DNA from 4 places in the Erwinia psychrophila genome. Region 2 is predicted to be linked to each of the others. Evidence: predicted binding sites of a transcription regulator. Region 2 holds the regulator's gene; each other region holds the start of a gene.
The links. Region 2 encodes LexA, which represses DNA repair genes until DNA is damaged. Its sites were predicted from a motif close to TNCTGTATGTACATACAGNA; they were not measured.
Positions count from the first base shown of each region.

Region 1: a site for LexA is predicted at 2,557-2,576, ahead of AAH446_RS02930 (metal-dependent hydrolase). Genes of this name have one in related genera too.
Region 3: a site for LexA is predicted at 4,908-4,927, ahead of glnL (nitrogen regulation protein NR(II)). Genes of this name have one in related genera too.
Region 4: a site for LexA is predicted at 3,666-3,685, ahead of AAH446_RS04580 (DNA translocase FtsK 4TM domain-containing protein). Genes of this name have one in related genera too.

Region 1 is NZ_JBCHVB010000001.1:644,666-652,742, forward strand. It holds gene AAH446_RS02915 (fructosamine kinase family protein) at 28-921, shown strand; gene AAH446_RS02920 (YniB family protein) at 944-1,483, opposite strand; gene hxpB (hexitol phosphatase HxpB) at 1,695-2,366, shown strand; gene AAH446_RS02930 (metal-dependent hydrolase) at 2,596-3,186, shown strand; gene AAH446_RS02935 (L-cystine transporter) at 3,350-4,747, shown strand; gene katE (catalase HPII) at 4,914-7,178, shown strand; gene osmE (osmotically-inducible lipoprotein OsmE) at 7,630-7,965, opposite strand.
Region 2 is NZ_JBCHVB010000010.1:72,539-80,615, reverse strand. It holds gene plsB (glycerol-3-phosphate 1-O-acyltransferase PlsB) at 1-1,751, opposite strand, end outside; gene AAH446_RS18720 (diacylglycerol kinase) at 1,880-2,248, shown strand; gene lexA (transcriptional repressor LexA) at 2,356-2,964, shown strand; gene dinF (MATE family efflux transporter DinF) at 3,067-4,386, shown strand; gene AAH446_RS18705 (CsbD family protein) at 4,619-4,828, shown strand; gene zur (zinc uptake transcriptional repressor Zur) at 4,965-5,507, opposite strand; gene AAH446_RS18695 (conjugal transfer protein TraF) at 5,978-7,219, shown strand; gene dusA (tRNA dihydrouridine(20/20a) synthase DusA) at 7,343-8,077, shown strand, end outside.
Region 3 is NZ_JBCHVB010000009.1:8,196-16,272, forward strand. It holds gene yihI (Der GTPase-activating protein YihI) at 62-592, shown strand; gene hemN (oxygen-independent coproporphyrinogen III oxidase) at 867-2,225, shown strand; gene glnG (nitrogen regulation protein NR(I)) at 2,341-3,750, opposite strand; gene glnL (nitrogen regulation protein NR(II)) at 3,758-4,807, opposite strand; gene glnA (glutamate--ammonia ligase) at 5,060-6,469, opposite strand; gene typA (ribosome-dependent GTPase TypA) at 6,904-8,077, shown strand, end outside.
Region 4 is NZ_JBCHVB010000001.1:993,869-1,001,945, forward strand. It holds gene AAH446_RS04580 (DNA translocase FtsK 4TM domain-containing protein) at 65-3,604, opposite strand; gene lrp (leucine-responsive transcriptional regulator Lrp) at 3,724-4,218, opposite strand; gene trxB (thioredoxin-disulfide reductase) at 4,743-5,711, shown strand; gene cydD (heme ABC transporter permease/ATP-binding protein CydD) at 5,858-7,627, shown strand; gene cydC (heme ABC transporter ATP-binding protein/permease CydC) at 7,624-8,077, shown strand, end outside.

The DNA.
Region 1 (8,077 bases), on a different contig from region 2:
CAATGTACAGCGAAAGAGGAAAACCCGATGTGGTCAGCCATTAGTCGTCTGTTAAGCGAGTACTCAGGCAGCGCAGAAATCAGCGAGCGTACGGAACTTCCGGGCGGCGACGTCCATCCCGCCTGGCGTATCCGCTACGGGGAACGGGAGGTTTTTGTGAAGTGTAACAGCCGTGAAATGCTGGATCTCTTCACCTGGGAGGCTGACCAGCTGCAGATGCTGGCCCGGACAAAGACAGTAAGGGTGCCCGAAGTTTACGGCGTTGGCAGCGATCGGGATGTCAGCTTCCTTCTGCTTGAATATATCCCCCTGCGTCCGCTTGATGAGCAGAGCGCCTGGCAGCTGGGCGAACAGCTTGCACAGCTGCATCAGTGGAGTGAACAGACGCAGTTTGGGCTTGATTACGATAACAATATCACCACCTCTCCCCAACCCAACAGCTGGCTGCGACGCTGGTCAGTCTTTTTTGCCGAGCAGCGTATTGGCTGGCAGCTTCAGCTGGCCGCGGAAAAAGGCATTCAGTATGGCAATATCGAGCTGATCGTTCAGTGCGCCCAGCGCGTTCTGAGCACCCACCAGCCCCAGCCTTCTCTGCTACATGGCGATCTCTGGCCCGCCAACTGCGGCGGCAGTGACACTGGCCCATGGATTTTCGATCCGGCCTGCTACTGGGGCGATCGGGAATGCGACCTGGCGATGCTTGCCTGGTATCCCACGCTGCCCCGGCAAATCCTTGAAGGCTATCAGTCGGTCTGGCCTCTTCCCCAGGACTTCCGGCAGCGTCAGTCCGTTTATCAGCTCTACTATCTGCTCAACCGGGCGAACGTATTTGGCGGTCACTGGCTCGGCGAGGCGCAGCAGGCGGTTGGCGCGCTGCTTGATGAAGATGAGCTGGGAAAACAGCACGCCCGCCCGGCCTGAGGCGGGAGAGCATCGCCGCTTATCAGTAGATAAAGCCGAGCAGTTTAAGGATGAAGTAGCCGCCCGCAGCGATAAGTACTGGCAGTACATAGAGGGGAAAAATCTGCAAAAAAATCGTGTGGCGCGGCACGACAAGCTTCTCTTCCAGCTGCTGACGGCTGCGGCCTTCAGCGCCTCGGGCATTCTCCAGAATAAGCTGATCCTCGATCCCTTCTTTCAGATGCCTCGACTGTCGCCACATTCTGGCTCCCGAAGCCTGAAGCGCCAGTCCGACGAAAATCAGTATGTAGATCAGCCAGAAGCTGAGATTACTGGAATGATTGAAGTCCGGCACCGGAGAGCGACTCCAGAAGCCATTAAGAAAGGAAGTATTGAAGCGGATCATATCGATCATAACGTGTGAAAAATCCTGCATTACAGCGTTGATCCCTTCCCGCTGCTCCCGGCTTTTTTCCAGAAAAAGCATCAGTGAAATAAGCGTGGAAATCAGTGCCGGAATAAAAATAATCCAGCCAGCGATGCGCTTCACTATCGCAACTCTGCCAGCCTGTTGATATGTCATGCTTTCTCCTGTCCTTTTGATGTAAGGCTCTAAGTTTACCCTCAGCCGGTAAAATGTGCCTGAAAAAAGTGATGCTGTTATGCATCGGCTACAGCAGGCTTCCTTCTGTCTCAGCAGGAAGCGAGCCTTGCAGGCAGAGAGGGAGTCCGCGGATGTTGCCTGCCAGCACTTCATGCTAAGGTGTTCACAAACTGTTTAACGGAGCCGTAAAATGTCCTATTCCCGTCCTGTGCTTGCTGCGATTTTTGATATGGATGGCCTGCTGATTGACTCAGAGCCGCTGTGGGATCGCGCTGAGATGGACATTTTTTCCACTCTGGAAGTGGATCTTTCCCGTCGTGGCGAACTGCCAGACACGCTGGGACTGCGCATCGATCAGGTCGTACGGATGTGGTATGAAACGCTGCCCTGGAACGGCCCCAGTCAGCAGGAAGTGACGCAGCGCATCATTACCCGGGCGCTGAATCTGGTGCAGGAAACCCGCCCGCTGCTGCCCGGCGTGGAGTCAGCGCTGAAACTCTGCAAGGCGGAAGGCTTAAAAATCGGGCTGGCCTCTGCTTCTCCGCTGCATATGCTGGAGCACGTGCTGGAGATGTTTAACCTTCGTGACTATTTTGACGCCGTCGTCTCTGCCGAATCACTGCCCTACAGCAAGCCGCATCCGCAGGTCTATCTTGACGCGGCGGCACAGCTCGGCGTCGATCCGCTTAACTGCGTTGCGCTGGAGGATTCGGTTAACGGTATGATTGCCACCAAAGCCGCCCGCATGCGCTCTGTGGTTATTCCCGCACCCGATTTTGCAGATGATGCACGCTGGGCGCTGGCCGACGTCCAGCTCTCCTCTCTGGAGGCGCTGAGCACGGCCCATCTGCACGGAAAATAGGTAACGGGCCTGCCGGCCGCAGAAAGGGCTGCCGGCAGGGACCGGAATCAATCAGCAGCGCAGTGCCGCAATGGTTTGCTGACTGTTAAAAACGAAACTGGCAGGGTTAAAACGAACTTTTTATCAGTTTGTTAAAATATTTATCTTTGGTTACAGCGTCACATATTTATTCTACTGTATATATCCCCTATACTGGATGGATTGACAGCAATGCAGCCAGGTATTTCCCATGACGGCCGAAGGCCATCTTCTTTTCGCCATCGCCAGCGCTATTTTTGCCAAACGGGCGGAACTGACCCCCGAACTGGCTAACGGCGACTGGTGGCACGTTGTTCCGGCGACGCTGCTGACCTGCCTGCTGCCCGATATCGATCATCCCAAATCGTTTCTCGGTCAGCGGTTCCGCTGGCTCTCGCAGCCCATCGCCCGCGCTTTTGGACACCGCGGATTTACCCACAGTCTGCTGGCGGTGCTGGGTGGTATTGCGCTGTTCCAGCTCAAGGTCCCTCAGGGCGCGTTTATCCCCGCCGATGCCTTACAGGGCATGGTACTGGGCTACCTTAGCCATATCGTGGCCGATATGCTCACGCCTGCGGGCGTTCCGCTGCTCTGGCCCTGCCGCTGGCGGTTCCGCTTTCCCATACTCAGAAGCCAGAATGGGAATCAGCTTGAGCGTACCCTGTGCCTGATACTGATCGGTTGCGCCCTGTGGTTTCAGCCTGAAATGACGCCTTTTGGCGCCTCAGGCTGGCCTGCGGATATGGTGATCTGGGTCCAAAACGGGCTTGATCGCCTCATTCCTGCGCAATCCGCTCACTAAGCCAGCGGAAAACAGCATTTAGTTATAACCCATTCCATTTGAGTATATAGCCGCGCAGAAATGAACTGCTACCATGCTGGCACTGCGCGCATTTGCTGCGCGATAAAACTAGATGAAGCGATACGGCGAAGGCAAAATCGCTGTTCTGACTGGAGACATGGGGATGAATCTTCCACTACTTGCTAACCTCGCCGCCTTTGTGGCGCTGTTAGTTATTCTCGCGAAAAGCGGCAGCGCAGGCTGGAGCCTGTCCAAAAAAGTTCTGGTAGGCCTGGTTATTGGCGTACTGTTTGGCCTGGTGCTGCATACTATTTATGGTTCTGACAGCCCGGTTCTGAAAGAGTCGATAAGCTGGTTTAATATTGTCGGTAATGGCTACGTACAGCTGCTGCAGATGATTGTCATGCCGCTGGTCTTTGTCTCGATCCTGAGTGCCGTGGGCCGTCTGCATAACGCGTCCGCACTGGGCAAAATCAGCGTGATGACGATTGGCGTGCTGCTGTTCACCACCGCGATCTCCGCGCTGGTCGGCGTCTTTGTGACCTGGCTGTTCGACCTTAATGCCAACGGTCTGGTACAGGGCGCGCAGGAAACGGCGCGGCTGGCCGCGTTGCAGACCAATTATGCCGGTAAGGTTGCCGACCTCTCCACGCCGCAGCTGCTGCTCTCATTTATTCCTAAAAACCCGTTTGCGGAACTGGCAGGTGCCAGCCCGACCTCAATTATCAGCGTGGTGATTTTCGCCGCCTTCCTGGGCGTGGCGGCGCTGCATCTGCTGCGTGATGACAAGCCGAAAGGTGAGCGCGTGCTGGCGGCTATCGATGTCCTGCAGTCGTGGGTGATGAAGCTGGTTCGTCTGATCATGAAGCTGACGCCGTTCGGCGTGATGGCGCTGATGACCAAAGTTGTCGCCAGCTCCAACGTGGCCGACATCGTCAAGCTGGGCGGTTTTGTGGTCGCCTCCTACCTCGGTCTGGCGATGATGTTTGCCGTACATGCCCTGCTGCTGTCGGTGAATGGCGTCAATCCGAAGCGCTTTTTCCGCAAAGTCTGGCCGGTGATCACCTTCGCCTTTACCAGCCGTTCAAGCGCCGCCACCATTCCGCTTAACGTGGAAGCACAGACGCGCCGACTGGGCGTGCCGGAGTCTATCGCCAGCTTCTCCGCCTCGTTTGGCGCCACTATCGGCCAGAACGGCTGTGCAGGACTCTATCCGGCGATGCTGGCGGTGATGGTTGCTCCGACCGTCGGCATCAACCCCTTCGATCCGCTCTGGATCGCTACGCTGGTGGGCATTGTCACCCTCAGTTCCGCCGGCGTGGCTGGCGTGGGCGGCGGGGCGACCTTCGCGGCGCTGATTGTGCTGCCCACCATGGGCCTGCCCGTCACGCTGGTGGCGCTGCTGATCTCCATTGAGCCGCTGATCGACATGGGCCGTACGGCGCTGAACGTGAACGGATCAATGACGGCCGGTACGCTGACCAGCCAGTGGCTGAAGCAGACCGATAAAGCGTTGCTGAACGCTGATGCTGAACACGACGTTGAGCTTGCTCACCGCTAACCGCACTTCCGGGGCCGGCATCTGCCGGCCTCTTTTTTGCCCCTCCCGTCATGAATCCTCTTAATTTTAACCTCAACCTGCACTTACCCCTGCACTTTTCAGGCGTACTGGCCTGACTGTTCTATAGTTATTGCAATCGTAGAACGACTATCAGGAGCAAGTGAAGATGTCGAAAGAAACTGACAATAAGGAACTGAGCCATAACGCCCCCTCCACCGGACCGGAATCGGCCAAGCCCGGACTCGATTCGCTCGCGCCGGCAGATGGCTCACACAAACCTTCCTCTGAACCCACGCCGCCCGGAAAAGAGCCTACCGCACCCGGTAGCCTGAAATCTCCGCAAACGCACAACGCCAAACTTGATGCGCTCGACACCTTCCGCAAGGGCGGTGAGAATTTCCCACTGACGACCAATCAGGGGACACGCATTGCCGATGACCAGAACTCACTGAAAGCCGGCACCCGCGGCCCGACGCTGCTGGAAGATTTTATCCTGCGTGAGAAAATCACCCACTTTGACCACGAGCGTATTCCGGAACGCATTGTGCACGCCCGCGGATCGGCAGCCCATGGCTATTTCCAGCCCTATCGCGATATGAGCCACCTCACTAAAGCGGATTTTCTGCGCAGCCCTGAGCAGCAGACGCCGGTTTTTGTGCGCTTCTCCACCGTCCAGGGCGGCGCAGGCTCGGCGGACACGGTTCGTGACATTCGTGGCTTCGCCACCAAGTTTTATACCGATGAAGGCGTGTTTGACCTTGTCGGAAATAATACGCCGGTCTTCTTTATTCAGGATGCCCACAAGTTCCCGGACTTCGTGCATGCCGTTAAGCCTGAGCCACACAACGAAATCCCTCAGGGCCAGAGCGCCCACGACACCTTCTGGGATTACGTCTCGCTCCAGCCGGAAACGCTGCATAACGTGATATGGGCCATGTCCGATCGCGGCATTCCGCGCAGCTATCGCACCATGGAAGGTTTCGGCATCCACACCTTCCGCTTTATCAATGCTGAAGGTAAAGCCACCTTCGTCCGCTTCCACTGGAAGCCGGTTGCAGGCAAAGCTTCCCTGCTCTGGGATGAGTCGCAAAAGCTGACGGGACGCGATCCCGATTTTCACCGTCGTGACCTGTGGGAAGCGATCGAAGCGGGGGATTTCCCGGAATATGAACTGGGTGTACAGCTGATCCCGGAAGAGGACGAATTCAAATTTGATTTCGATCTGCTGGATGCCACCAAACTCATTCCTGAGGAGCTGGTGCCGGTTGAGCTGATTGGTAAGATGGTGCTGAACCGTAATCCGGATAACTTCTTTGCCGAAACCGAGCAGGTAGCCTTCCATCCGGGCCATATCGTGCCGGGAATGGATTTTACCAACGATCCGCTGTTACAGGGCCGCCTGTTCTCCTATACCGATACGCAGATCAGCCGCCTTGGCGGGCCTAATTTCCATGAAATCCCGATTAACCGCCCGGTTTGCCCTTACCATAACTTCCAGCGTCAGGGCATGCACCGGATGGATATCGACACCAATCCGGCTAACTATGAGCCGAATTCCATCAATGATAATTGGCCTCGTGAAACGCCTCCTTCCCCGCATCGCGGCGGATTTGAGAGCTATCAGGAGCGTATTGAAGGGCATAAGGTGCGCGAGCGCAGCCCTTCATTCGGCGAATATTATTCCCAGCCGCGCCTGTTCTGGAACAGCCAGACGCCGGTTGAGCAGCAGCACATCATTGACGCCTTCTCTTTTGAGCTGAGCAAAGTGGCCCGCGCCTATATTCGCGAGCGCGTGGTGGATCATCTGGTGCATATCGACGTATCGCTCGCCAACGGCGTGGCGGAAAATCTGGGCATCGCCCTGTCGGACGAGAAAATGCATACCGCGCCGCCGAAGGATGTAAACGGCCTGAAAAAGGATGCCAGCCTGAGCCTGTACGCGATCCCAAGCGGTTCCATCAAGGGACGCCAGGTCGCCCTGCTGCTCAGTGACGGGGTTGTGGCGGCGGATGTCCTCGCTATCCTGCAAGAGCTTAAGGCGCAGGGCGTGCACGCCAAGCTGCTGGCGAAGCATATGGGTCAGGTCCGCGCGGATGACGGTTCGGATCTGCCCATTGACGCCACCTTCAGCGGGCTGCCTTCGCTGACTTTCGATGCGGTCATCGTACCGGACGGCAATATAGATGCCCTGCTGCTGAACGGCGACGCCTGCTACTTCCTGCTGGAAGCCTACAAGCACCTTAAGGTGATTGGTCTGAGTGGCGATGCGCGACGCTTTAAGCCGCAGTTTGGCCTGGGCGACAGCGATCGTGAAGAAGGCATCGTGGAAGACAGCAAGGCGGAAGGCGTGCTGATGAGCGAATTCCTTTCCGCCATGGGCGCGCACCGGATCTGGTCACGCAGCCAGAAGGCGCTAAGCGTCCCGGCATAACCCTTCTTGCGGGTTGAGCCATTAAGGTGTGGCAGAGCAGGTTTAGCTGCCACACCTTTCACCATAAAAGGCCATCACCCCCTCCTCACCGCAAATCGCATCAAACTTCCCGCCCGATTCTGTCACCTGTCTCACTCTCTTACTATTGCAATAACAGGTATCGACCTTCCTTCTCAATAGGTAAAACGGTACGTGATAAATGCTGCGACTTTATAAATCCCACAGCGCAGGAGCCGTTAACATGGCAGTGAGGCATAGTGAAGACTTGAAGGAAGATTACTCTGGGACGTTAATAAAGGAATTACTCTTACGGGGAAACAGAATGGTGATTATCAGGCGTGGGGATTATCCGGATGGGCGACACAAAAGAGAATGAAAAGGAAAAACAGTAAAAAACCCGCCGGCGCATGCGCTGACGGGTTCTGATAATAACGTCGTTACTGCTGGCAGATTACTGAGCGGCCTGCGGATCGGTATCGTAGTCTTTACAGCTCTGGAAGCCGTAGTTCATCACGCGACCCGTATCGCTGTAGCTGACGAAATAGGTCTGAGCCTTGCCGTCGCGCTCACCCAGAACGTAGGTCTGGCAGGTGCCGCGGGCATGAACCATGGTTACTTCGGTGGAGGCCGGGCCGGCGATTTCACGCACCTGCTCACGGGTCATGCCTTTTTTCACATCCTGCACGACGGGTTTGGTCACGTAGCTTTCAGCACGATCGTATGCAGTACAGCCAGACAATACGGCCAGCGCCACCGCAGCACCAAGAAATCCTGTTACTTTATTCATGTTTTTATTCCTCATTGATTGTCCATGTGGCGTTAAGCCTGGAACATAAGTGGCAATTATTCAACTTTGTAACGAAAAAATTCCTTTACCAACATCCACTTTAAGACTTTTT
Region 2 (8,077 bases):
TTCATGCTGAGGGCATGATCCAGCAGCGCTTCCGGCGTCATATCCGGCACGGTAGCATCCGGCGAGTAGGGGACGTTGCGTAGCAGCTGCACATAGCAGTCAAGCTGTTCGGTGAGCTGTTCGCGCGTCAGCGAACGCTGCCGGGAAGCCAGCAGGGCGGTCACGCACAGGTTCATGGCGTTAGCGGCGCCGGCATTATTGATACGCACCATAACCTGCTGGGCGATATCATTTACCGCCGGCGTCAGCCAGGCAGGACGGTGCGCTTCAATCGGATCGATCGCCTCACGCCATTCGGGCACGCGCTTATTCAGATAAGTCACCAGCGGCAGCGGTTCGCCAAAATTCACATAGCCCTGACCGAGGTTGCGCAGCTTGCGCAGGCCTCTCACCATCTGAAGGAAGCTTTCTTTCTCCTTGGTCGCGCCGCGCAGCTCTTTGGCGTAGGTCCCCACTTCCATCACGTGCTCATAGCCAATATAGATAGGCACCAGCGTGATAGGGCGGTTACCGCCGCGCAGCATCGCCTGAATCGTCATCGACAGCGTGCCGGTCTTCGGATCGAGCAGGCGGCCCGTACGCGAGCGGCCTCCCTCAACGAAGTATTCGACGGAATAACCGCGGGTAAAGAGTTCGCCAAGGTATTCGCGGAAAACGGTGGAGTAGAGCTTGTTGCCCTTAAAAGTGCGGCGGATAAAGAACGCGCCTAACCGGCGGAAAATCGGCCCGGCGGGCCAGAAATTCAGGTTAATGCCGGCGGCGATATGGGGCGGCACCAGTCCCTGATGGTAAAGCACGTAAGAGAGCAGCAGGTAGTCCATATGGCTGCGGTGGCAGGGCACATAGACGATTTCATGGCCGTCCTGCGCCAGCTGACGCACGCGTTCGCCGCCGTTGACGTTAATTCCCTGATAGAGTTTGCTCCACGTCCAGCCCATGATGCGATCGGTAAGACGAATCGCCTCATAGGAGAAATCCGCCGCCACCTCTTCCATCAGCTCAATGGCGTTCTGCTGGGCCTTTTCATGGGAGATTTTTTTACTGCGCGCCTCATCCTCCACCGCTTTTGCGATGGCCTTCGACTGCAATAGCCGGTTAAACAGATCCTGGCGAACCGGCAGGCGCGGGCCAATCGCGGCCAATCGCTGGCGGGCGAAGTGCATTCTGGCCACGCGGGCCAGCTTCTGGGCGATCGATTTGTCCGTGCCGTGTTCGGTCGCCATACGACGCAGCGAAACCATCGGCGAGAAGCGCACAAAGCTGTCGCGCCCAAGCCACAACACGGCGAAAAATTTCTGAATTCCATTCAGCATGCGGAGATGCGGCTGGCTTTCGCCCTGCACTTCGCGACCCGGCGCGCGACCAAACATCACGGCGACCGGCACCATCTGCACGTCCAGCAGCGGATTGCTGCGGTGCAGATCGAGGTATTCGTGAAACAGTTTCACCGACTCCAGATTTGGCACGAAATAGGGGAAGACGCGCGGCCCGTCATGAATAAAAACGTGGCGCGGCAGCATGGCACCGTCAATCTCCAGCGGATCTAAAGGATCGGGCAGATCCTGTTTGCGGCACTGTTCACGCAGCGCCAGCAAATCGGCCTTTGAATCGTAAGGGAGCACATACATAATAGGGCGCGATGTATCCAGCCCCAGTTCAGCGACCGGCTCAGCGGGGATCGCTTTACTTTTCACAAAGAATTTAACTGGTAAATTCAATAATTTATAATATAAGTTACGCCAACCTGACATAGACAACATGAAGCCTCTTGTTAGCAAAGCGCCGCAAGCATACCAGAAAGCGCCAGTGAGATCTGTGATGTTGCAAAAAGTGCGCCACCCAGACATTGACGTTAAACATCACAAAGGGTTCCCTCATTATGGCAAATAACGTCACCGGTTTGACCCGGATCATCAAAGCGGCAGGGTATTCCTGGCAGGGATTGCGGGCCGCCTGGCAGCATGAAGCGGCTTTCCGCCAGGAAGCGGTCGCCGTCCTCGTCGCTATCATTCTGGCCTGCTGGCTGGACGTTGACCCGGTTACGCGTGTTCTTCTGATTGGCTCTGTGGTGCTGGTGATTATCGTGGAGATCCTCAACAGCGCCATTGAGGCGGTGGTTGACCGGATCGGCAGCGAAATTCATCCGCTGGCGGGGCGGGCTAAAGACATGGGATCGGCGGCGGTGCTGCTGGCAATCCTGCTCGCCATCGCGGTCTGGCTGATGCTTTTGCTGCCGCTTTTGCGATAGCCTTTCCAGAATTGCGTCATCTGCGGTTAATTCTTGATCTTTAGGTTTTCATCCTGCAAATACCTGTATATACTCACAGTCGACTGTATAAACAACCAGGGGGCGGGATGAAAGCACTAACGGCAAGGCAGCAGCAGGTTTACGACCTGATTCGCGACCATATTAACCAGACCGGCATGCCGCCGACGCGGGCGGAAATCGCCACGCAGCTGGGTTTCCGCTCCCCGAACGCCGCAGAAGAGCATCTTAAAGCGCTGGCGCGTAAAGGCGTGATTGAGATTGTCTCGGGCGCCTCGCGCGGCATCCGTCTGATGATGGAAGAAGAGACCGGACTGCCGCTGATTGGCCGCGTGGCCGCCGGCGAGCCACTGCTGGCCGAGCAGCATATTGAAGGCCACTATCAGGTCGATCCCGACCTGTTTAAGCCTGGCGCCGACTTCCTGCTGCGCGTCAGCGGCATGTCGATGAAGGATATCGGCATTATGGACGGCGACCTGCTGGCGGTGCATAAAACCCAGGATGTGCGTAACGGTCAGGTCGTGGTCGCCCGTATTGATGATGAGGTTACCGTTAAGCGCCTGAAGAAGCAGGGCAACGTGGTTCATCTGCTGCCGGAAAACAGCGAGTTCAAGCCGATCGTCATCGATCTGCGCGAGCATACGCTTTCGATTGAAGGGCTGGCCGTCGGCGTGATCCGCAACGGTAACTGGCTCTAAGCACAGATGCCCTGAAGCACGGCAAGCCCGTGCTGCGCTCCTGCCGCTGCGGCTTCCCCGGTCGCAGCGGATTTCTCTCCGGCCATCGCTGAGTTTATGCTGATGCGATTCTTCACCTCCTCCGATAAGCACCTCTGGCGCCTCGCGCTGCCCATGATCCTCTCTAATATCACCGTGCCGCTGCTGGGCCTGGTGGATACCGCCGTTATCGGTCATCTGGACAGTCCGGTCTATTTAGGCGGCGTGGCCGTCGGAACCACCGTGACCAGCTTTCTCTTTATGCTGCTGCTGTTTCTGCGGATGAGCACCACGGGACTGACCGCGCAGGCGTTTGGCGCGGGGGATAAACCCGCGCTTGCGAAGGCGTTAATGCAGCCGCTCATGATTGCCGCTGTCGCCGGTGTCGGCTTTATCCTCTGTCAGTCACCCCTTACGCAGCTGGCGCTGGGCCTGGTTGGCGGCGATCCGGCGGTGCTGCATCAGGCCGCTCTGTTTATGAATATTCGCTGGCTCAGTGCGCCCGCCATGCTGGGAAACCTTGTCCTGCTCGGCTGGCTGCTTGGGGTTCAGTATGCCCGGGCGCCCGTTATCCTGCTGGTGGTGGGCAACGTGGTGAATATTGTGCTCGACCTCTGGTTTGTCGTGGGGCTCGGCTGGGGCGTGGAGGGCGCCGCTGCGGCAACCGTAATTGCTGAATATTGTACGCTGGCAATCGGGCTGCTGATGGTGCAGAAGGTAATGAAGCTGCGGGGGATACAGTTCGCTTTACTGATAAAGTCATGGCGGGGTGATATTGGCCGTCTGCTCAGGCTCAACCGCGACATTATGCTGCGCTCGCTGCTGTTACAGCTTTGCTTTGTCTCACTGACGCTGTCCGGCGCACGCTTAGGGAGCGATATTGTGGCGGTCAATGCGGTGCTGCTGATGTTTCTGACCTTCACCGCCTATGCGCTTGATGGCTTCGCCTATGCCGTTGAGGCGACGTCAGGTGAGGCGTATGGCGCCCGGGACAGCCATAAATTACTGCGTGTCTGGCATGCTGCCTGCCGGCAGGCGGGACTGGTGGCTCTGTTATTTTCACTGATCTACGCGGTGACGGGCCCGGATATTGTGGCGCTGCTGACCTCACTACCTGAGCTTCGCCAGCGGGCGGATAGCTATCTTTTCTGGCAGATTGTCCTGCCGGTTTGCGGCGTGTGGTGCTATTTGCTGGACGGGATGTTTATTGGCGCCACGCGCGCAGCCGAAATGCGTAATGGCATGGCCGTCGCCGCGCTGGGTTATGGCCTGACCTTATTTACGGTGCCGGTGCTGGGTAACCATGGTCTGTGGCTGGCAATAACGGTGTTTCTGCTGTTGCGCGGCATTACGCTGTGGTGGGTGTGGCGACGGCACTGGCGTCATGGCACGTGGTTCGCTTAACGTCCCAAACTCTCTTACTGCGCAAGCCTCCGCACTGACCGTTCAGGTCAGTGCAATAGCGACTTTCTTTAGCGCCGGGTTGAGCTCGGATTTGTCGTAACGTGCAAAATCTTCATCTTCTACTACAATTATCCTTACGTCAGGCAATTAAGCAGCTTTTTATTTTGCTGTTAACCCATTGTCGGGACGAAAAGACTAATGCTGTTTACCCCAGAGGTTGAGGAGAGAAAAGATGAATAACGACGAAGCCGGCGGTAACTGGAAGCAGTTTAAAGGTAAAATGAAAGAGCAGTGGGGCAAGCTGACCGACGACGATATGACCGTTGTGGAAGGCAAACGCGATCAGCTCGTAGGTAAAATTCAGGAACGCTACGGGTATGCTAAAGACCAGGCTGAGAAAGAAGTCAGCGACTGGGAAACCACCAATAACCATCGTTTCTGATACGCCACACACTCAGCACGATAAGACTTTCAGGATGATGCTCCTACCCAGGCACACGGACCGTGCCGCTTAATTCTTTTCCCATGACGTACCCCCATTCGACAGCACCCTATTCACTCAACAGAGCGCTATCTTACTAAGGCTTCAGCTTCGCTTGATCCTGACGACCACGCTTTTTAGCTGTCGTTACCGTATGATCGTGCTGGCACGCTTCCTGATGAGTACAGGCTTCCACCTCAACGCAGCCGCGGCATAACCCATGAGCTTCAATAATGCTGTGCGCCAGCACAAAGCCAGAGGGCAGGGCCAGCGTTTTTAAGATGCTTTCCACGCCATCCGCATGTTGCTCGGCGACGGAGCCACAGCGATCGCAAATCAGCATGGCCGAGGAGTGCGACGGTTCCTCGAAATGATGGCAAACCACGTAGCTGTTGGTTGATTCAACGCGATGCACAAATCCCTGCTCAAGCAGGAAGTCCAGCGCGCGATAGACGGTAGGCGGTTTGGCCTGCGGCTCGCTGGCCCGCAGCAGATCGAGCAGGTCATAGGCGCTGATAGCGCCATGATGCTGACTCATCAGGCGCAGCACTTCCATTCGCTGAGGCGTCAGCCTGACGTTGCGCTGCTGGCAGAGGCTTTCCGCCTGCGACAGAATTTTTTCAGGACTGTGAATGGTCATAATTCCCCCTCAGGCTGGTTTCAGTTGTTATATTATCACGCCCGTGCCAAAACGCCGAATCTCCTGCCGCCGTCCCTCGTCATACAAAACGCGCTCCTGATGTAACAAAAATGCTCTGGTAATGAGTGGTATTTGACTCAGGCCTTAAACTTAAAAAAAACTCACCAAAGGCTCTGATTCTGACAGGTCCACGCATTTCAGGTGAAAGGGTTCTAATGTGATTTGCAGCCTGGGACGTTTCTGACTACCTTGAAACAGGGCATTGCAGGATATTTCCCGCAAAATACTGAGTTATCAGGCTTATCGATTAGCCTGATAACAGATAAATAACTCGCCAATGCGCTGATAAGCCCGCGCTTTATGACTGACTTCAGGGCAATGAATTGCTGCCTTTATGTTCATTATGCTCGTAGTTGGACTTCGCACGCTTACGTCGAGCGCTTCTCCTTTTCTGGGTGGGTTAAAGTAATATGGCTTCTAAAATCATCAAGTTGAACAGGTTTTCCCGGACAGCGGTTTTTCCCGTCCTGTTTCTGGCTCCTTTAAGCGCCCTTGCGGCAGGCAATTATTACGATGCGCGTAATGATGCGATGGGGGGAACCGGCGTCGCCTCTTCCTCCTATGGTAGTGCGGTGCTGGCTAACCCGGCGCTGATGACCAAAGCGCAGCCTGAAGATGATGTCAGCATTATTCTCCCAGCGGCGGGTGCGCAGCTCTCTGATAAGAACAAACTGATTGATAAGGTGGACGATCTGACCGACAGCGTCGATCGTTACCAGGATATTGCCCGTAACGGCATTACCTTCGCCGATATTCCACGGGCACGGGCCGCCGCAGGCGATCTCGCCGATCAGCTGCGCGGCATTAAAAATGGCGAAGCTTATGGTACAGCCGGAGCGGCGGTAGCCGTCACCATTCCCAATAGCGTTCTGCCTTTTGCTTTTGTCACCAAAGCCTATGGGACGGCGCACGTCACTACCGCGGTAAGCCAGGGTGACATTGACTACCTGCAAAGCGTGGCTGATGGTTTGAGAGTTCCTCAGCCGGGCGACCAGGATAACCTGACCTCCGCCGCGCTCGGGCGTGGTGCGATTGTGTATGATTACGGCATCGCCGTTGCTCACGAGTTTATCATCGCGGGCCATCCGGTCTCGTTCGGCGTGACGCCTAAACTCCAGAAGACCTACCTGTATAACTACAGCGCTTCGGTTTATAACTACGACAAGTCAGACTTCACCGAAGGACGGTATAAAAATACCGATACGGGCTTCAACATGGATGCCGGTGTGGCGACCGATATTGGTGAAAACTGGACGCTGGGCCTGAGTGCACAGAACCTGATTTCCCGCGATATTGAGACAAAAGAGGTCAACGGCTACAAGGATACCTACCAGATCGCACCCATCGTCACGCCGGGAGTGTCGTTCCATACCGATCGCCTGACCACCGCGCTGGATGTGGATATTACGCCGACTAAACGATTTAAAACGCAGGGTGAAAGCCAGTATGCGGGCGTGGGCGCGGAATACCGGCTGCTGAGCTGGCTCCAGCTGCGCGCGGGTTACCGTGCGGATATGAAATCCAATGATACCGACGTAATCACCGCAGGTTTTGGCCTGTCGCCGTTTAATAAGGTTCACCTGGATCTGGCCGGTATGAAAGGGGATGACAATACCTGGGGTGCCGCGGCTCAGCTGAGCTTTACCTTCTGAACCCTGTCGGGTGCGCAGCCCGCGCGCCCGATATCTCAACCCGGTAGTAGGCCTGCTACGGCAGGGCATGGTATCATTGCGCACAATATCATCATTTGTTAATTATCCGAGTTTGCGCGCTTTATGACCCAGAGTTTACCTGCACACCGCTTTTCCATCGCCCCGATGCTCGACTGGACCGATCGGCACTGCCGCTACTTTCACCGCCAGCTCACACGCCAGGCCTTGCTCTATACCGAAATGGTGACCACCGGTGCCATTATTCACGGTAAAGGCGACTATCTGGCCTGGAGCCAGGAGGAGCAGCCGGTTGCCCTTCAGCTTGGCGGCAGCGACCCCGCAGCGCTGGCGCAATGCGCCGCCCAGGCGGAGGCGCGTGGCTATAACGAAGTTAACCTCAACGTAGGCTGCCCCTCCGATCGCGTCCAGAACGGACGGTTTGGTGCCTGTCTGATGGGGGAAGCGGCGCTGGTAGCTGACGGGATTAAGGCGATGCGGGATAAGGTTTCGATCCCGGTTACGGTGAAAACCCGTATCGGTATTGATGATCAGGACAGCTACGAATTTCTCTGTGATTTTATCCGTCAGGTTTCTGAGCAGGGCGGCTGCGAGATGTTTATCATCCATGCCCGCAAAGCCTGGCTTTCTGGCCTGAGCCCGAAGGAAAACCGTGAAATCCCGCCGCTGGACTATGAGCGCGTCTATCAGCTCAAGCGCGATTTCCCGCATCTGACCCTGGCGATCAACGGCGGGGTGAAAACGCTGGCAGAGGCGAAGGTGCACTTGCAGCATCTGGACGGCGTGATGATGGGGCGTGAGGCCTATCAGAACCCGGGCCTGCTGGCGCAGGTGGATCGT
Region 3 (8,077 bases), on a different contig from region 2:
GCTTTCTGCTAGATTTCGCCGCAATTCTATACTGAATGATAAATCCCTGAGAGCAAAAACCATGAAGCAACCCGCACGCGCGTCCCTGGACAAAAAACCAGCCGCGAAAACTAAACGCAAAACGCGCGATGACGTCAACGCTGAAGCACGCGATCGTAAACGTGACAAAAAACATCGCGGTAATGCTTCCGGCAGCCGGGCTAATCCCGTTGTGCAGAATCAGAAAGGCAGCGGCGCGTCTGGCAGCAAAGATCCACGCATTGGCAGCAAAAAACCCGTGCCGCTGGTGGCTGAAGGTATCAGCAGCAAACCGGCCAAACCGGCGAAGGTGAAGCAGCCCGCTGAAAAGAAAAAAGTGGCTCTTTCTCCCCAGGAGGAGCTGACGGCCCTCGAAAACGACGAACGTCTGGATGCGCTGCTCGACCGCCTTGAGAATGGCGATACGGTATCTGCGGAAGAGCAGGCCTGGCTGGATGAGACGCTGGATCGTATCGACATACTGATGGAAGAGCTCGGCATTGCCCTGGACGACGGCGCAGAGGATGAAGAAGCCGAAGAGGATATGTATCGTCTGCTGAAGGGCGGTCAGTAACTATCACGGCCTGAAGGCAGATATTGAGGCAGCGCAATCTGGCGCTGTCTTATAAAAAAGGTTTCTCCGCTAATGAATTGGCCTGGATCAATTTTTGCGCTGATTCTGCTCTGCATGCTGGGCGGGTTATTTGCTAAACTTCGTCGCCTGTCGCGGCTGAAAGCCCGGTTGCGCAGAACCACCGCCCGTCCGCCCCTGAATCAGCACTCCCCCTTTATCCGACGGTCGGCCACCAGACGCAGACGCCTGCGAAGGAGTGACTATCGTGACACAGATGATTGAATGGGATCAGGGCCTGATCCAGAAGTACAATATTTCTGGGCCACGTTACACGTCTTATCCCACCGCGCTGGAGTTTCATCAGGATTATGATGAAGCCGCATTTATGCAGGCGTCGCAGCGCTATCCCGGTCGTCCGCTTTCGCTCTATATTCATATCCCTTTCTGCCATCGTCTCTGCTATTTCTGCGGCTGTAATAAAGTGGTCACCCGCCAGCAGCATAAAGCTGATGCCTATCTGGATGTGCTGGAGAAAGAAATCCTCGCCCGCGCGCCGCTGTTTGTCGATCGCACCGTCACGCAGATGCACTGGGGAGGCGGTACGCCGACCTATCTCAGCAAGGCGCAAATCACCCGCCTGATTGGGCTGCTTAAGTCACAGTTTCGCTTCGACGAGCGCGCTGAACTTTCTATTGAGGTCGATCCGCGTGAAATCGAGCTTGATGTGCTGGATCATCTTCGTGCCGCCGGCTTTAACCGGCTGAGCATGGGCGTTCAGGATTTCAATAAGGCGGTGCAGGAGAAGGTCAATCGCGTACAGGATGAAGAGATGATTGTGGCGCTGGTGGAGCGCGCGCGCAGGCTTGGCTTTACCTCGACAAACCTGGACTTAATTTATGGTCTGCCGATGCAGACGCCGGAAAGCTTCGCCTTCACGCTGAAAAAAGTTGCCGGGCTGAATCCGGACAGGCTGAGCGTATTCAACTATGCCCATATGCCGAACCTGTTTGCCGCCCAGCGTAAAATCAAGGAAGCCGATCTGCCGGATGCCCAACAAAAGCTCGACATACTTCAGCAGTCGATCGCCATGCTGACCGCCGAAGGCTATCAGTTTATCGGTATGGACCACTTTGCCCGGCCCGATGATGAGCTGGCGGTGGCGCAGCGGGAAGGAAAACTGCACCGTAATTTCCAGGGATATACCACGCAGGGCGACAGCGATCTGCTGGGAATGGGGGTTTCTGCCATTAGTATGATCGGCGACACTTACGCCCAGAATCAAAAAGAGCTGAAGGCGTACTATGCCAGCGTCGGTGAGCAACAAACGGCGCTGTGGCGGGGCGTGGTCCTTTCAGAAGATGACTGCCTGCGGCGGGATGTGATCAAAACGCTGATTTGCCATTTTGCGCTCAATTTTGACGATTTCGACGCGCGCGGCCAGGCTTTTACCGACTATTTCTCTGAAGATCTGGCGCTGCTAACGCCGTTTATTGAGGATGGGTTGGTGGAACGGCATGGGAAGGGCCTTCAGGTCACGCCTAAGGGACGTTTGCTGATCCGCAATATCTGCATGTGCTTTGATGTTTACATGCGCCAGAAAGCCCGTATGCAGCAATTTTCACGGGTCATCTGAAGAAAGGTAAAGCCCGGACACCGACACGCCATCTCAACTGTCGGGATCGTTCGGTGTCCGGCTTTATCTTTACGCGCGGCCAGGGGAAAGATAAGGCCGCGCGGCTTTGCCTCCGCTACTCCATTCCCAGCTCTTTCAGCTTACGGGTCAGGGTATTTCGCCCCCAGCCCAGCAGCCTGGCCGCTTCCTGCTTGTGCCCCTGCGTATGACGCAGGGCGGTAGTCAGCAGCGTACGCTCCATCTCCGGCTGCGCTTCCGACAGCAAATTTTGATGACCGGAACGAAGCGCGCGATCTGCCCACTGCGCCAGCAGCGTCGCCCAGCTGTCAGGCAGCGACTGTACCGGGTTGTCGGGCGTCGACGTTTCAAAGAGTTCGGGAGGAAGATCCTGGATCAGCACTTCCTGTCCGGCCGCCATTACCGTCAGCCAGCGGCAGGTATTTTCCAGCTGGCGCACGTTACCGGACCAGTGCAGCCGGGTCAGCGCCGTTTCGGTTTCCGGATGAAGTATTTTCGCCTCCACGCCCAGCTCCCGCGCCGCAACCTGTAAAAAATAGCGCGCAAGACGAGGGATATCCTCACGGCGCTCCCGCAGCGGCGGCAGATGGACGCGGATCACGTTCAGGCGGTGAAATAGATCTTCCCGGAACTTGCCCTCCTGAACGCGCAGCTCCAGGTTCTGGTGGGTGGCCGCGATGATGCGGACGTCCACCTTGACCGGCGCATAGCCTCCGACGCGATAAAACTGCCCATCGGCCAGCACACGCAGCAGACGAGTCTGGACATCCAGCGGCATATCGCCGATTTCATCCAGGAACAGCGTGCCGCCGTCGGCCTGCTCAAAACGCCCCTGGCGAATCTGGTTGGCGCCGGTAAACGCCCCTTTTTCATGGCCGAACAGTTCGGACTCAATCAGGTCTTTTGGGATCGCGGCCATATTCAGGGCGATAAAGGGCGCTTTTGCACGCGGGCTGTGCCGGTGCAGCGCATGAGCCACCAGCTCCTTACCCGTACCGGACTCGCCGTTGATCAGCACGCTAATAGAAGAGCGTGAAAGGCGGCCAATAATGCGGAAGACATCCTGCATGGCTGGCGCTTCGCCGATGATATCGGTGGTAGGACCGCTGACCGGCTGATTGCGCGGCTGCTGCTGCTCCTGATAGTGGCTGATGGCACGCTCAACCAGCGCAACCGCTTCATCAATATCAAACGGCTTTGGCAGATAGTCGAATGCCCCTTGCTGATAGGCGCTGACGGCGGCATCCAGATCCGAATGGGCGGTCATTATGATGACCGGGAGCATCGGATGCCGCTGTTTTATCTGCTTCAGCAGGGCCAGGCCATCCATACCGGGCATGCGAATATCTGAAAGTAAAACGTCCGGCGTCTTGGTAGCAAGGGCGGTCAGCACCTCATTACCGCTGTTAAAAGTGGCACAGCTTAAACCGGCTCCAGTGAGGGCGCGTTCAAGCACCCAGCGGATGGAGCTGTCGTCATCGACGATCCAAACTATCCCTCGTTGCATAGAAACCTCACTGGCGAATAGGCAGGTAAACCGAAAATTCAGTATGTCCGGGCCAACTGTTGAACTCTATTTTTCCCGAATGTTGATCGATAAGACTACGGGCTATCGACAACCCTAAACCCGTCCCGCCTTCACGTCCGCTGACCATCGGATAAAAGAGCGTATCCTGAAGCTGGGCCGGGATACCGGGGCCATCATCTTCAATATCAATACGCGCGACCAGGCGGTAGCGTACGCCGTGCAGCGTCAGCTGGAACGCCGTGCGGGTACGCAGCGTAATTGTCCCGCCTTCTTCCCCCAACGCCTGGAGCGCGTTACGTACGACATTCAGCAATACCTGTTCAATTTGATCCGGATCGTGCGGAAGTTCTGGCAGGCTGGGATCGTAATCTCTGACCAGCGTGACATTATCAGGCAGCTCCATCGACACGAGGTTAACCACCCGCTCGGCCACCTGATGAATACTTTGCGTGACGTGCATGCCCGGCTGCTGAGGGCCAAGCAGGCGATCGACCAGATTGCGCAGCCGGTCTGCCTGCTCAATAATCACGCGGGTATATTCTGTTAACGCGGGATCGGGCAGCGCTTTTTCCAGCAGCTGCGCGGCGCCCCGTAATCCACCCAGCGGATTTTTAATTTCATGGGCCAGCCCACGGACTAAATCCCGTGCGGCAACCTGCTGGGCATGCTGAATCTGTTCCTGACTGAGACGGCGTTGATTATCCATCGGTGCCATTTCGAGCAGGATTAACCCTTCGGGAAGACGCTGTGCCGTCAGCGACATAATATGCGCGCGGCTGTCCACCACAAGAGTCACTTCACTGTCTGTAAATCCCTGACCTGCATTCAGGCTCTCATGCATGACGTCGATATTTAACGAGAAATATCCCACCAGTTCCGGCAGCGGTGTGCCAAACAGCTTGCGAGAGCTCTGTGCCAGTAATTGCTGTGCCGCAGGGTTGGCGTAGTGAATCACCAACGCACTATCAACCAGCAAAATGCTGTTAAGCAGGGAATTGAGAATCTGCCCAGCATCGGGCGGCGTGCCTGTTGCCATACAGCGTTCTCCTGCACTCTTTTAGTGCATTATGAGGCGAGATCCGGGGATCGTCTTCCTGAACGATGAGGGCGTGGAGAAAAAAGCCCATCCGGAGATGGGCTGTACGTTTCCACGGCAACAAAATCCAGGCGGTTTTACGCGGCAGCAGGCTTTGGCCCGACTTTTACTTCTGCCTTAAGGCCTCTTCCGCCAGGGCGGGAGTACCTTCGGCCATTTTGCTGCGGCATAAACCTGCCGGGGACTACCTGATTAAACGCTGTAGTACAGTTCGAACTCGACCGGGTGTGGCGTCATGCGCACGCGGTCCATTTCAGCTTTACGCAGTTCGATGTAGGCATCGATGGTGTCATCAGTGAACACACCGCCGCGCGTCAGGAACTCGCGGTCTTCGTTCAGGGCGTTCAGCGCTTCTTCCAGTGAACCCGCAACTTTTGGGATCTCAGCTTCTTCTTCCGGCGGCAGGTCGTACAGGTTTTTGTCCATCGCATCGCCAGGATGGATTTTGTTGATGATGCCGTCCAGGCCAGCCATCAGCAGGGCTGAGAAAGCCAGATAAGGGTTAGCGGCAGGATCCGGGAAGCGGGCTTCAATACGGCGCGCTTTCGGGCTGGCCACAACCGGGATACGGATTGACGCAGAGCGGTTACGGGCGGAGTAAGCCAGCATCACTGGCGCTTCATAGCCAGGGACCAGACGCTTGTAGGAGTTGGTGGTCGGGTTAGCCAGGGCGTTGATCGCTTTAGCGTGTTTGATCACACCGCCGATGTAGAACAGCGCCATTTCAGACAGGCCGCCGTATTTGTCGCCCGCGAACAGGTTATTGCCATCTTTAGAAAGAGACATATGGCAGTGCATACCGGAACCGTTATCACCAAAAATCGGTTTTGGCATAAAGGTCGCCGTTTTGCCATAGGCATGGGCGACGTTGTGCACGACATATTTGTAGATCTGAATTTCGTCCGCTTTCTTCGTCATGGTATTGAAGCGGGTCGCCACTTCGTTCTGACCTGCGGTTGCCACTTCGTGGTGGTGAGCTTCAACAACCAGCCCCATCTGTTCCATGGTCAGACACATTGCAGAACGGATGTCCTGTGAAGAGTCGACCGGTGGTACCGGGAAGTAGCCGCCTTTCAGACCTGGACGGTGACCTTTGTTGCCGCCTTCGTACTCTTTACCGGTGTTCCATGCGGCTTCGATATCGTCGATCGCAACATGAGAGCCGGAAGTGGTGGCGCCAAAGCGAACGTCATCAAACAGGAAGAATTCAGGTTCCGGTCCAAACAGCACGGTGTCAGCGATACCGGAAGAACGCAGGAAGTCTTCAGCGCGTTTCGCGATAGAGCGCGGGTCGCGGTCATAGCCCTGCATGGTGCCAGGCTCGAGAATGTCACAACGGATGATCAGGGTAGAATCTTCAAAAAACGGATCGAGGACGGCGGTCGTTGCGTCCGGCATCAGAACCATGTCTGATTCGTTAATGCCTTTCCAGCCGCCGATAGAGGAGCCGTCAAACATTTTGCCTTCTTCGAAAAAGTCAGCGTTAACCTGGTGAGCAGGAATGGTGACGTGCTGTTCTTTGCCTTTGGTATCGGTGAAGCGCAGATCAACAAACTTGACTTCATGCTCGTTCATCATCGACAGAACGTGTTCAGCGGACATACTTAACTCTCCTGGATTTTGTCATTGTCGTCGTGGTTAGAGATCTTCACGGTGTACTTTGCTTATCTGGCTTAGTCATCCGATAATAAAGATCTCTGACAAGCTATCAACCGTCGTGGAAATGGCGTTTATCGCTTAAGTGATATAAAGCGAAATCTATGCCAACTTTTTCATTTGGCCCGAAAAGCGCTATGATACGCGCTCTCGTGAAACGCGAGCTGCACCACAATGGAAGTCGCGCACCATTATGGTGCCTCCAGGTGCCCGATGGGCACTAATTTGGTGCATTTTTTCGATGGAGTGCAATTCTTGCACTGTAAATGGCTCTGAAAGCAATCCTGACAGTTATCTTTAATTGAAATTTGTGATCCTGTTCAGTCCTTCGATTAATCCGTGTACAATAGCGCGCTATTTCTAATGCCTGAGGCAAAGCTGTGATCGAAAATTTGCGTAACATCGCCATTATTGCCCACGTTGACCACGGTAAAACTACCCTGGTTGATAAATTGCTACAGCAGTCCGGTACTTTTGATGCCCGTACTGAAGCAACTGAGCGCGTAATGGACTCCAACGATTTGGAGAAAGAGCGTGGGATTACCATCCTCGCAAAAAACACCGCCATTAAATGGAACGACTACCGCATCAACATCGTGGATACCCCAGGACACGCCGACTTCGGCGGTGAGGTAGAGCGTGTGATGTCGATGGTCGACTCGGTGCTGCTGGTTGTGGATGCAACGGATGGCCCTATGCCGCAAACCCGCTTCGTGACCAAAAAAGCGTTTGCTAATGGTCTGAAGCCGATCGTGGTCATCAACAAAGTTGACCGTCCTGGCGCCCGTCCAGACTGGGTTGTGGATCAGGTGTTTGACCTGTTCGTTAACCTGGACGCGACTGACGAACAGCTCGACTTCCCGGTTATCTATGCATCCGCGCTGAACGGCATCGCCGGTCTTGATCATGCCGAAATGGCAGATGACATGACCCCGCTGTACGAAGCGATCGTGGAGCACGTTTCCCCACCGCAGGTGGAAATGGACGCGCCGTTCCAGATGCAGATTTCTCAGCTGGACTATAACAACTACGTGGGTGTTATCGGCATCGGCCGCATCAAACGCGGTAAAGTTAAGCCAAACCAGCAAGTTACTATCATTGATAGCGAAGGCAAAACCCGTAACGGTAAAGTCGGCAAAGTGCTGACCCACCTGGGTCTGGAGCGTATCGACGCGACCGAAGCGGAAGCAGGCGATATCATTGCTATCACCGGTCTGGGCGAGCTGAACATCTCCGATACAATCTGTGATCCACAGAATGTTATGGCGCTGCCAGCCCTGAGCGTTGATGAGCCTACCGTTACCATGTTCTTCAACGTCAACACCTCTCCGTTCTGCGGCAAAGAAGGTAAGTATGTGACGTCTCGTCAGATCCTTGACCGTCTGAACAAAGAGCTGGTGCACAACGTGGCGCTGCGTGTGGAAGAAACATCCGATGCTGACGCGTTCCGCGTATCAGGTCGTGGTGAACTTCACCTGTCCGTTCTGATTGAAAACATGCGTCGTGAAGGTTTCGAACTGGCCGTATCCCGTCCGAAAGTTATCTTCCGCGAAT
Region 4 (8,077 bases), on a different contig from region 2:
AAAACTCAACGGGCCGGGTCGCCCCGGCCCGTCAGTAACGGTAATACTTTGTCAGGTTATGCCGCTACATTTCATGGGGCGGCGGTGAAAGCACCTCGCGGTTGCCGTTATGACCCGGCGGAGAGACAATGCTTTGCGCCTCCATCTGCTCAATGATCCGCGCCGCGCGGTTATAGCCTATGCGGAACTGACGCTGCACGCCCGAAATCGAAGCCCGTCGTTTTTCAACCACAAATAACACCGCCTGGTCGAAGAGCGGATCGAGCTCTTCATCACCATCCAGTCCCAGACTGCCGTTTTCGCTCTCTTCGCCCGCCGTGATGCTCTCAATATACTGAGGACGGCCACGCGCTTTCCAGTCCTGAACAACCGCATGGACTTCCTGATCGCGGACAAACGCACCGTGAACACGCACCGGCATTGAGGAGTTAGGCGGCATATAGAGCATGTCCCCCATTCCTAATAAGGATTCCGCCCCGGCCTGGTCGAGAATAGTGCGCGAATCGATTTTGCTGGATACGGTAAAGGCTATACGCGTCGGGATGTTGGCTTTAATCAGGCCGGTGATAACGTCAACCGATGGACGCTGCGTGGCCAGCACCAGATGGATCCCTGCCGCACGCGCCTTCTGCGCCAGTCGCGCAATAAGCTCTTCCACCTTTTTGCCCACCGCCATCATCAGATCGGCAAATTCGTCGACCAGCACCACAATGTAAGGCAGTTTTTCAAGCACCGGCGGCGAGGTTTCCATGCTGTCGCCTGGCTTCCAGAACGGGTCGGGAATAGGACGCCCCATCGCTTCCGCCATCTCCACTTTCTCGTTATAACCGGCGAGATTACGAACGCCCAGTGCCGACATCAGCTTGTAACGACGCTCCATCTCGCCCACGCTCCAGCGCAGAGCGTTAGCCGCGTCCTTCATATCAGTAACCACTTCCGTTAACAGATGAGGGATACCTTCATAGACGGACAGCTCCAGCATTTTTGGATCGATCATAATAAAGCGCACTTCTTCCGGCGTGGCTTTATAGAGCATGCTGATAATCATGGCGTTGACGCCGACCGACTTACCGGAACCGGTGGTACCGGCAACCAGCAGGTGTGGCATTTTCGCCAGATCGGCCACCACAGGCTGTCCGGCAATATCCTTACCTAACACCACGGCGAGAGGAGAAGGATTGTCACGGAACTGAGGGCACTCCAGCACTTCGCGCATATAAACGGTCTGGCGATGTTTATTAGGCAGCTCCAGCCCCACATAAGGTTTACCCGGGATCACTTCCACAATACGCACCGCTACCGCTGACAGGGAGCGCGCCAGATCGCGGGAAAGATTGGAAATACGTGCGGCTTTTACACCCGGTGCCAGATCCAGTTCAAAGCGGGTAATCACCGGGCCTGGCGAGATGCCCACCACTTCCGCCTTAACGCGGTAATCCGCCAGGCGTGATTCAACGAGGCGGGCCGTCTGCTCAAGCGCAAACATATCCACCGGTTCAGCCTCTTCCGGCGGCGCCGAGAGCAGATCCAGCGTCGGCAGCGGCGTAGTCGGCCGCTCCAGCGGCTGCTCATGGCGAACCAGGAAGGGATGGAACAGGCTGTCTGCGGCAGGCTGCGGTGGCTGCGGTGGCTGCGCAACGGTAGCCTGAGCAGGTTGTGCCGGTGCTGTATACTGGGAAGCTTGCTGTGGTGTGGCCGCCACCGGTGGTGCAACCGGCTCCGCCTGCCAGGGCGTTTGAGCAGCAGGCCCGGACGGTTGCTGCGGCGCCGGAACTGGTTCTGTCAGCCCCTGAGGCATTTCTTCCTGTATCGCGCCGGACGGCGCAAAGCTCGCCTGTGGCTGGCTGGCGTGTTCCTGCCAGGCTGGCGCTGTCACCGGAGGTGCAACCACATCCTGAGAGGGCTGGCTTTGCTGCCACTGCGGTTGAACCGGAGGTTGCTCAGGTTCAGGCGTGGCGGAAAGGGTAAACAGTGGTTCGCCCGGACCTTCATCAACCAGATCGTCCACAGGTGAAAAATTAAATGCGTCAGCTGTATTCAGCGTGAGCGATGGCGAGGCAGGCTGTTCCGGCTCTTCACCATAGCGCTGACTTTGCTGCGCGGCAAACTGCCGCGCCAGGCTGGCCTGCTGCAGCGCCTCTTCGTCCTCTTCAGCAAACTCTTCGCCATAGCGCGCCTGCTGTTGAGCCATAAAGGCTTCGCGGAGATGGGCTTCGTCCTGCGCTTCCCTTCCCTCATCCTGCCGTGTAGCAGCACGATCGTCAGAGGGCTGTTCCTGCTGACGAAGCTCTTCCTCTTTCGCTTTTTCTTCAGCCATACGCTGCGAAGGCAATTTAATTCCGTAAGAAGCCAGTTCGCGGCGGGTAGGAAGCTTAACCGGGTTAGGCCGCGGCAGCGCCGGGCCAATTCCCTGCTTCACCTGCGGGTTGGCGCTCTCCGGCGTAACGCCGGGTGCCAGCGCTGCCGTAGTGGCCGTGACTGCTGCCAGCCTGGCTGCGTCGCCGCCGGTCAGCGCGCCCGCCGCTTCTGCTGGCTGAGGTGACGATGGTGCGGCAGTGCCAAATGGCGACGACGTAGTGTTTTCCTGCCAGCTGACAGAACGCGGCATCGCCTCTTCTGTAACAGGCTGCTGAGCAGGTACAGGCGTTTCTGGCGGCATCTCAAAGTGGTAAAGCTCAGGCTTCTCCTGCGTTACTGCAGGTTCAGAAACCGCGGGTGCCGCAGAAACAAATTCTGGTGCAGGCGACGCTGCTGCGAAGGGCACTTCCTGAACGGCCACTTCAGGCGCAGCAGCAGGCTGCTGACGTGGTTCGGCCGCAGGCGAAGGCGTGACGTAAGAAGCGGGCTGGCTTAACAGCGGATCGAACTCTTCTTCGTGGGGCTTGTCTGTGCCTGCCAGCAGCACATCCTCTTCCCCAACTTCGGCGCTCTGCTTCAGATGGGGTTCGGCATACGTGGGTTCCTCATCCTGCCAGCGCTCCTCATTACGGGAGCGGTTGCTGGCAAAGGTCAGCACGCCCATCACAGCAGCGCCAATCTTCTCAGCGATCGTCAGCCAGGACCAGCCGGTATAGAGGGTCAGGCCGGCGGCCCAGATACAGAGCAGCGTCAGCGTGCCGCCAGCGCCGTTGAACCAGGGCGCCATCGCGTTGCTGAGCAAGCTGCCGATCACGCCGCCGGAGGCAAAGTACCAGATATCATCCGCGTTGAGCGCGGCAAGACCACAGGTGGTGACTACCAGCGCCAGTACGCCAATCAGCCGCAGCGACACGGCAAAATAGTCGATGTAGTCCTGCTCGTGACGCTGGCGGAACGTGATCCAGCACAGGCCCAGAATGACCGGAGGGATCGCATAAGCCATCACGCCGAAGACGAAAAACAGCGTATCCGCCAGCCAGGCGCCCACGCCGCCGCCGAGATTATGAATAGGCTCATGCCAGGCGGTCTGTGACCAGCTGGGATCGGAAGGATTGAAGCTCATCAGAGCGACCATCAGATAGACGGCGAACAGAGCAACAACAATCAGCAATGCTTCCAGCAGGCGACGCCCACTGCTCAGCGGTTGCAGGGAAACTTCTTTATCTTCTGTGTATTCCTGGCTCAAGAGTTCTCTCCAGGTGCCCGTAAACTATGAAGGCAACAGCGCCGGGCAAGCCCGACGCTGAACCTGTATGAATTCACAGGAGTGTACCCAAATCCATCAGGTTTTGCACCTGCCCTGTGTTACCGCGTTTTAATGACCAGGCGGTTGCTCTGTTTCACTTCTTCCATCACCACATAGGTCCGCGTATCGTTCACGCCCGGCAGGCGCAGCAGGGTCTCACCCAGCAGCTTACGGTAAGCGGACATATCCGGTACGCGCGTTTTCAGCAGATAGTCAAAATCGCCCGAAACAAGGTGACACTCTTGAGTTTCCTCAAGTTTTTGCACGGCGGCATTGAATTGCTCAAAGACGTCGGGCGCCCCGCGATTCAGAGTAATCTCAACGAATACCAGCAGAGAAGCATCAAGATAGTGCGGATTCAGCTGCGCGGTATAGCCAAGGATAAAGCCCTGTCTTTCAAGACGGCGGACGCGCTCCAGGCAGGGCGTTGGCGACAACCCTACCCGTTTGGAAAGCTCAACGTTGGAAATGCGACCATCCTTTTGCAGTTCGTTCAGGATGTTGCGATCGATTCTGTCGAGATCTTTACCCGGTCGTTTCTTATTGTCTACCATTATTATTGTCTCTCTTAATGCCTTCCCTTTACCTGCCATACCCTGAACCGGTTCAATGTTACAGGACTGATTGAGGTGAAGTCTTAAGCCTGCTGCGGTTTGAAACGCCCATCCGTCTGACGCATGTTGTCTGTCCACACCATGCGTCATGACCAATGACAGACCGAGTTTATCCGTACGAATGCGCAAAGCCGGTTAAAAAACCTGCTCTGGTCGCCTGAATACGCTCTGCTTCCCACACTGTTTTCGCAAAAGACCAGCCGATTGTCAAAGCAAAACAATCAAAATCAGTACAACATGCCAGAAGTGTCGCTGCGTGACTGTTTTTAAATGACTATTTTCCCTTATCTGCACGCTCAGGCAGCAGCCTTGCCCCATTTTAGCGCAGCCGGTTTACCTCATGTTGAGGGTGATCAATTGGTCAGACCGCTTGAAGATATTGTTAACAACATTGGAGAACGCTTTTTTTGCGTCAGCAAATTCCCTACAATCACACAAAAGTTGCCAGTAAAAACGAGGGTGTCATGGACACGGTCAAACACAGTAAATTACTCATTCTGGGCTCAGGTCCAGCAGGCTATACCGCTGCTGTCTATGCAGCACGCGCTAACCTGAACCCGGTTCTGATTACCGGCCTTGAAAAAGGGGGTCAGCTGACCACCACCACCGACGTGGAAAACTGGCCGGGCGACCCGCACGATCTGACCGGACCCGGACTGATGGATCGTATGCAGGAGCATGCCGAGAAATTTAATACGGAAATTATTTTTGACCACATCCATACCGTCGATCTGCAAAACCGGCCGTTCCGGCTGACCGGCGACAGCGGTGAATACACGGCGGATGCGCTGATTATCGCAACCGGCGCCTCCGCACGTTACCTCGGGCTGCCATCCGAAGAGGCATTCAAGGGCCGTGGCGTTTCCGCCTGTGCAACCTGCGACGGTTTCTTCTACCGCAATCAAAAAGTGGCGGTGATTGGCGGCGGCAATACGGCGGTGGAAGAAGCGCTTTATCTCGCCAACATCGCCTCTGAAGTTCATCTTATTCACCGTCGCGACAGCTTCCGTGCAGAAAAAATTCTGATCGATCGGCTGATGGAAAAAGTGCGCAGTGGAAATATCGTGCTGCATACTAACCATACGCTGGATGAAGTAATGGGCGACCAGATGGGCGTAAGCTGCCTGCGCCTGCGCTCTGCGCTGGATAACGAGCAGACAAAAGAGCTGGAAGTTGCCGGTCTGTTTGTCGCGATTGGCCACAGCCCGAACACCGCCATTTTCAAAGATCAGCTGGCGCTGGAGAATGGCTATATCAAGGTGCAGTCCGGCCTGCATGGTAATGCCACCCAGACCAGCATACCTGGCGTGTTTGCTGCTGGTGACGTAATGGATCATATCTATCGTCAGGCTATCACTTCTGCCGGCACGGGCTGTATGGCCGCGCTGGATGCGGAACGCTATCTGGATGGTTTAGTTAAAAACTCTCAGTAACTTGTTAAAACATTGAGTTAATCTCGCCAAAGGCGGCCTTCACAGGTCGCCTTTTTGCATTTCGCAGGGTAACATTCCCGCTAAATTCTCCCACTGAAGGCAGGGATGTTGTGGCCAGGCCATATCTCCCCTGGGTAATGGCGGCTATGGACAAAACACGGCAACAACAGTTACTTCGCTGGCTGAAAAGCCAGAATATTCAGGGTAAGCGCTGGCTCCGGCTCTCGCAGGGCCTGGGCATGCTGAGCGCCGTGATGATTCTCCTCCAGGCCTGGCTGCTGGCTTCGCTGTTACAGGCGCTTATCGTTAACAACACGCCGCGTGAAGCCCTGCTCCCCTCGTTTATTCTGCTGTTTCTCTGTTTTGCGGTACGCGCTCTGCTTGCCTGGCTACGCGAAAAGGTCGGCTTTGAATATGGCAAGGCGATTCGCCTCGCGCTGCGCCGGACGGTACTGGACAGGCTAAATGCGCTCGGCCCGGCGTGGATTCAGGGCAAACCGGCGGGAAGCTGGGCAACTCTGCTGCTTGAGCAGGTTGAAGATATGCAGGACTATTACGCGCGCTATCAGCCACAGATGATGCTGGCCGCCTTTATTCCGGGCCTGATTTTACTGACCCTTTTTCCCGTCAACTGGGCGGCAGCACTGATCCTGCTGGTGACAGCCCCGCTAATCCCGCTGTTTATGGCGCTGGTAGGGATGGGTGCTGCCGATGCCAACCGGCGCAATTTTAAGGCGCTGGCCCGCCTGAGTGGTCACTTTCTCGATCGCCTGCGCGGACTGGAAACGCTGCGGCTGTTTCATCGCGCCGGCGCTGAGACAGAAGCTATCCGCCAGGCGTCTGAAGATTTTCGCAGCCGCACGATGGAGGTGCTGCGTCTGGCCTTCCTTTCCTCGGCCGTACTGGAATTTTTTGCTTCGCTCTCCATCGCCGTTGTGGCGGTTTACTTCGGTTTTTCCTATCTCGGGGAACTTAATTTCGGCCACTATGGCGCTGGCGTGACGCTTTTCGCCGGTTTTCTCGCGCTGATCCTGGCACCGGAGTTCTTTCAGCCGCTGCGTGATATGGGGGCGTTTTACCACGCCAAAGCGCAGGCCGTCGGTGGCGCTGACGCACTGGAGGCATTTCTGAATGGCGCAGGGGAGCCCCCCCCGCAGGCTGGCGAACAGACGATTGATACAGCTCAGGGCGTGACGATTTGTGCCGAAGCGCTTTTTGTCACCAGCATAAGCGGAACCGTGCTGGCTGGGCCGTTAGACTTTACGCTTAAGCCAGGCATGCGCGTTGCGCTGGTCGGACAGAGCGGCGCGGGTAAAACTTCGCTGCTTAATGTTCTGCTGGGCAATCTGCCTTATCAGGGATCGCTGCGGGTGAATGGCGTTGAACTCCGGGAGCTACAGCCTGACTTCTGGCACCAGCAGCTGGCATGGGTTGGACAAAACCCGCATCTTCCTGCCCGGACCCTGCGGGAAAATATCGTGATGAACGGCAACGATTCCCTCCAACAGCTTGAACAGGTAATGACGCTTGCTGGCGTGACGGAGTTTGCCTCACGCCTTCCTCAGGGGCTGGAGAGTGAAACCAATGAACAGGCGGGGAACCTTTCTGTCGGACAGGCACAGCGTATTGCGGTGGCGCGTGCGCTTTACCGGCGCTGTAAACTGCTGTTGCTTGATGAACCCGGAGCCAGCCTCGACAGCCAGAGCGAACAGCGCGTTGACGAAGCGCTGCTGAAGGCGTCGTTCAGTCAGACCACCCTGCTGGTTACCCACCAGCTCGACCGCCTGGAGAGCTGGGATGAAATCTGGCTGATGCGCGAAGGAAAAATTATTCAGCGTGGCCCCTATACCAGACTGCGCAGCGAACCCGGCGCATTTGCAGAACTGGCGTCCCGCCGGCTGGAGAGAGTTGAATGAAAATTCTTGCCCCCTATTTAGCCCTCTACCGCCGCCACATCTGGCGGTTGTCACTTGGCGTTGTGCTGGCGATTGTCACTCTGCTGGCCAGTATTGGCCTGCTGACCCTGTCAGGCTGGTTTCTTGCCGCCTCCTCACTGGCTGGCGTAGCGGGTCTTTACAGCTTCAATTATATGCTTCCTGCGGCTGGCGTACGCGGTGCGGCGATTATCCGCACCGCCGCCCGCTACTTTGAGCGGCTGGTCAGCCACGATGGGACTTTCCGTGTGCTTGAGCATCTGCGCGTTTTCACCTTCAGCCGGCTTATTCCACTCTCTCCCGCGGGTCTCGCGCAATATCAACAGGGCGATCTGCTTAACCGTCTTGTCGCCGATGTGGACACGCTCGATCATCTTTACCTGCGGGTCATCTCCCCGCTGGCCGGCGCGCTGGTCGTGATCGTTACGGTAA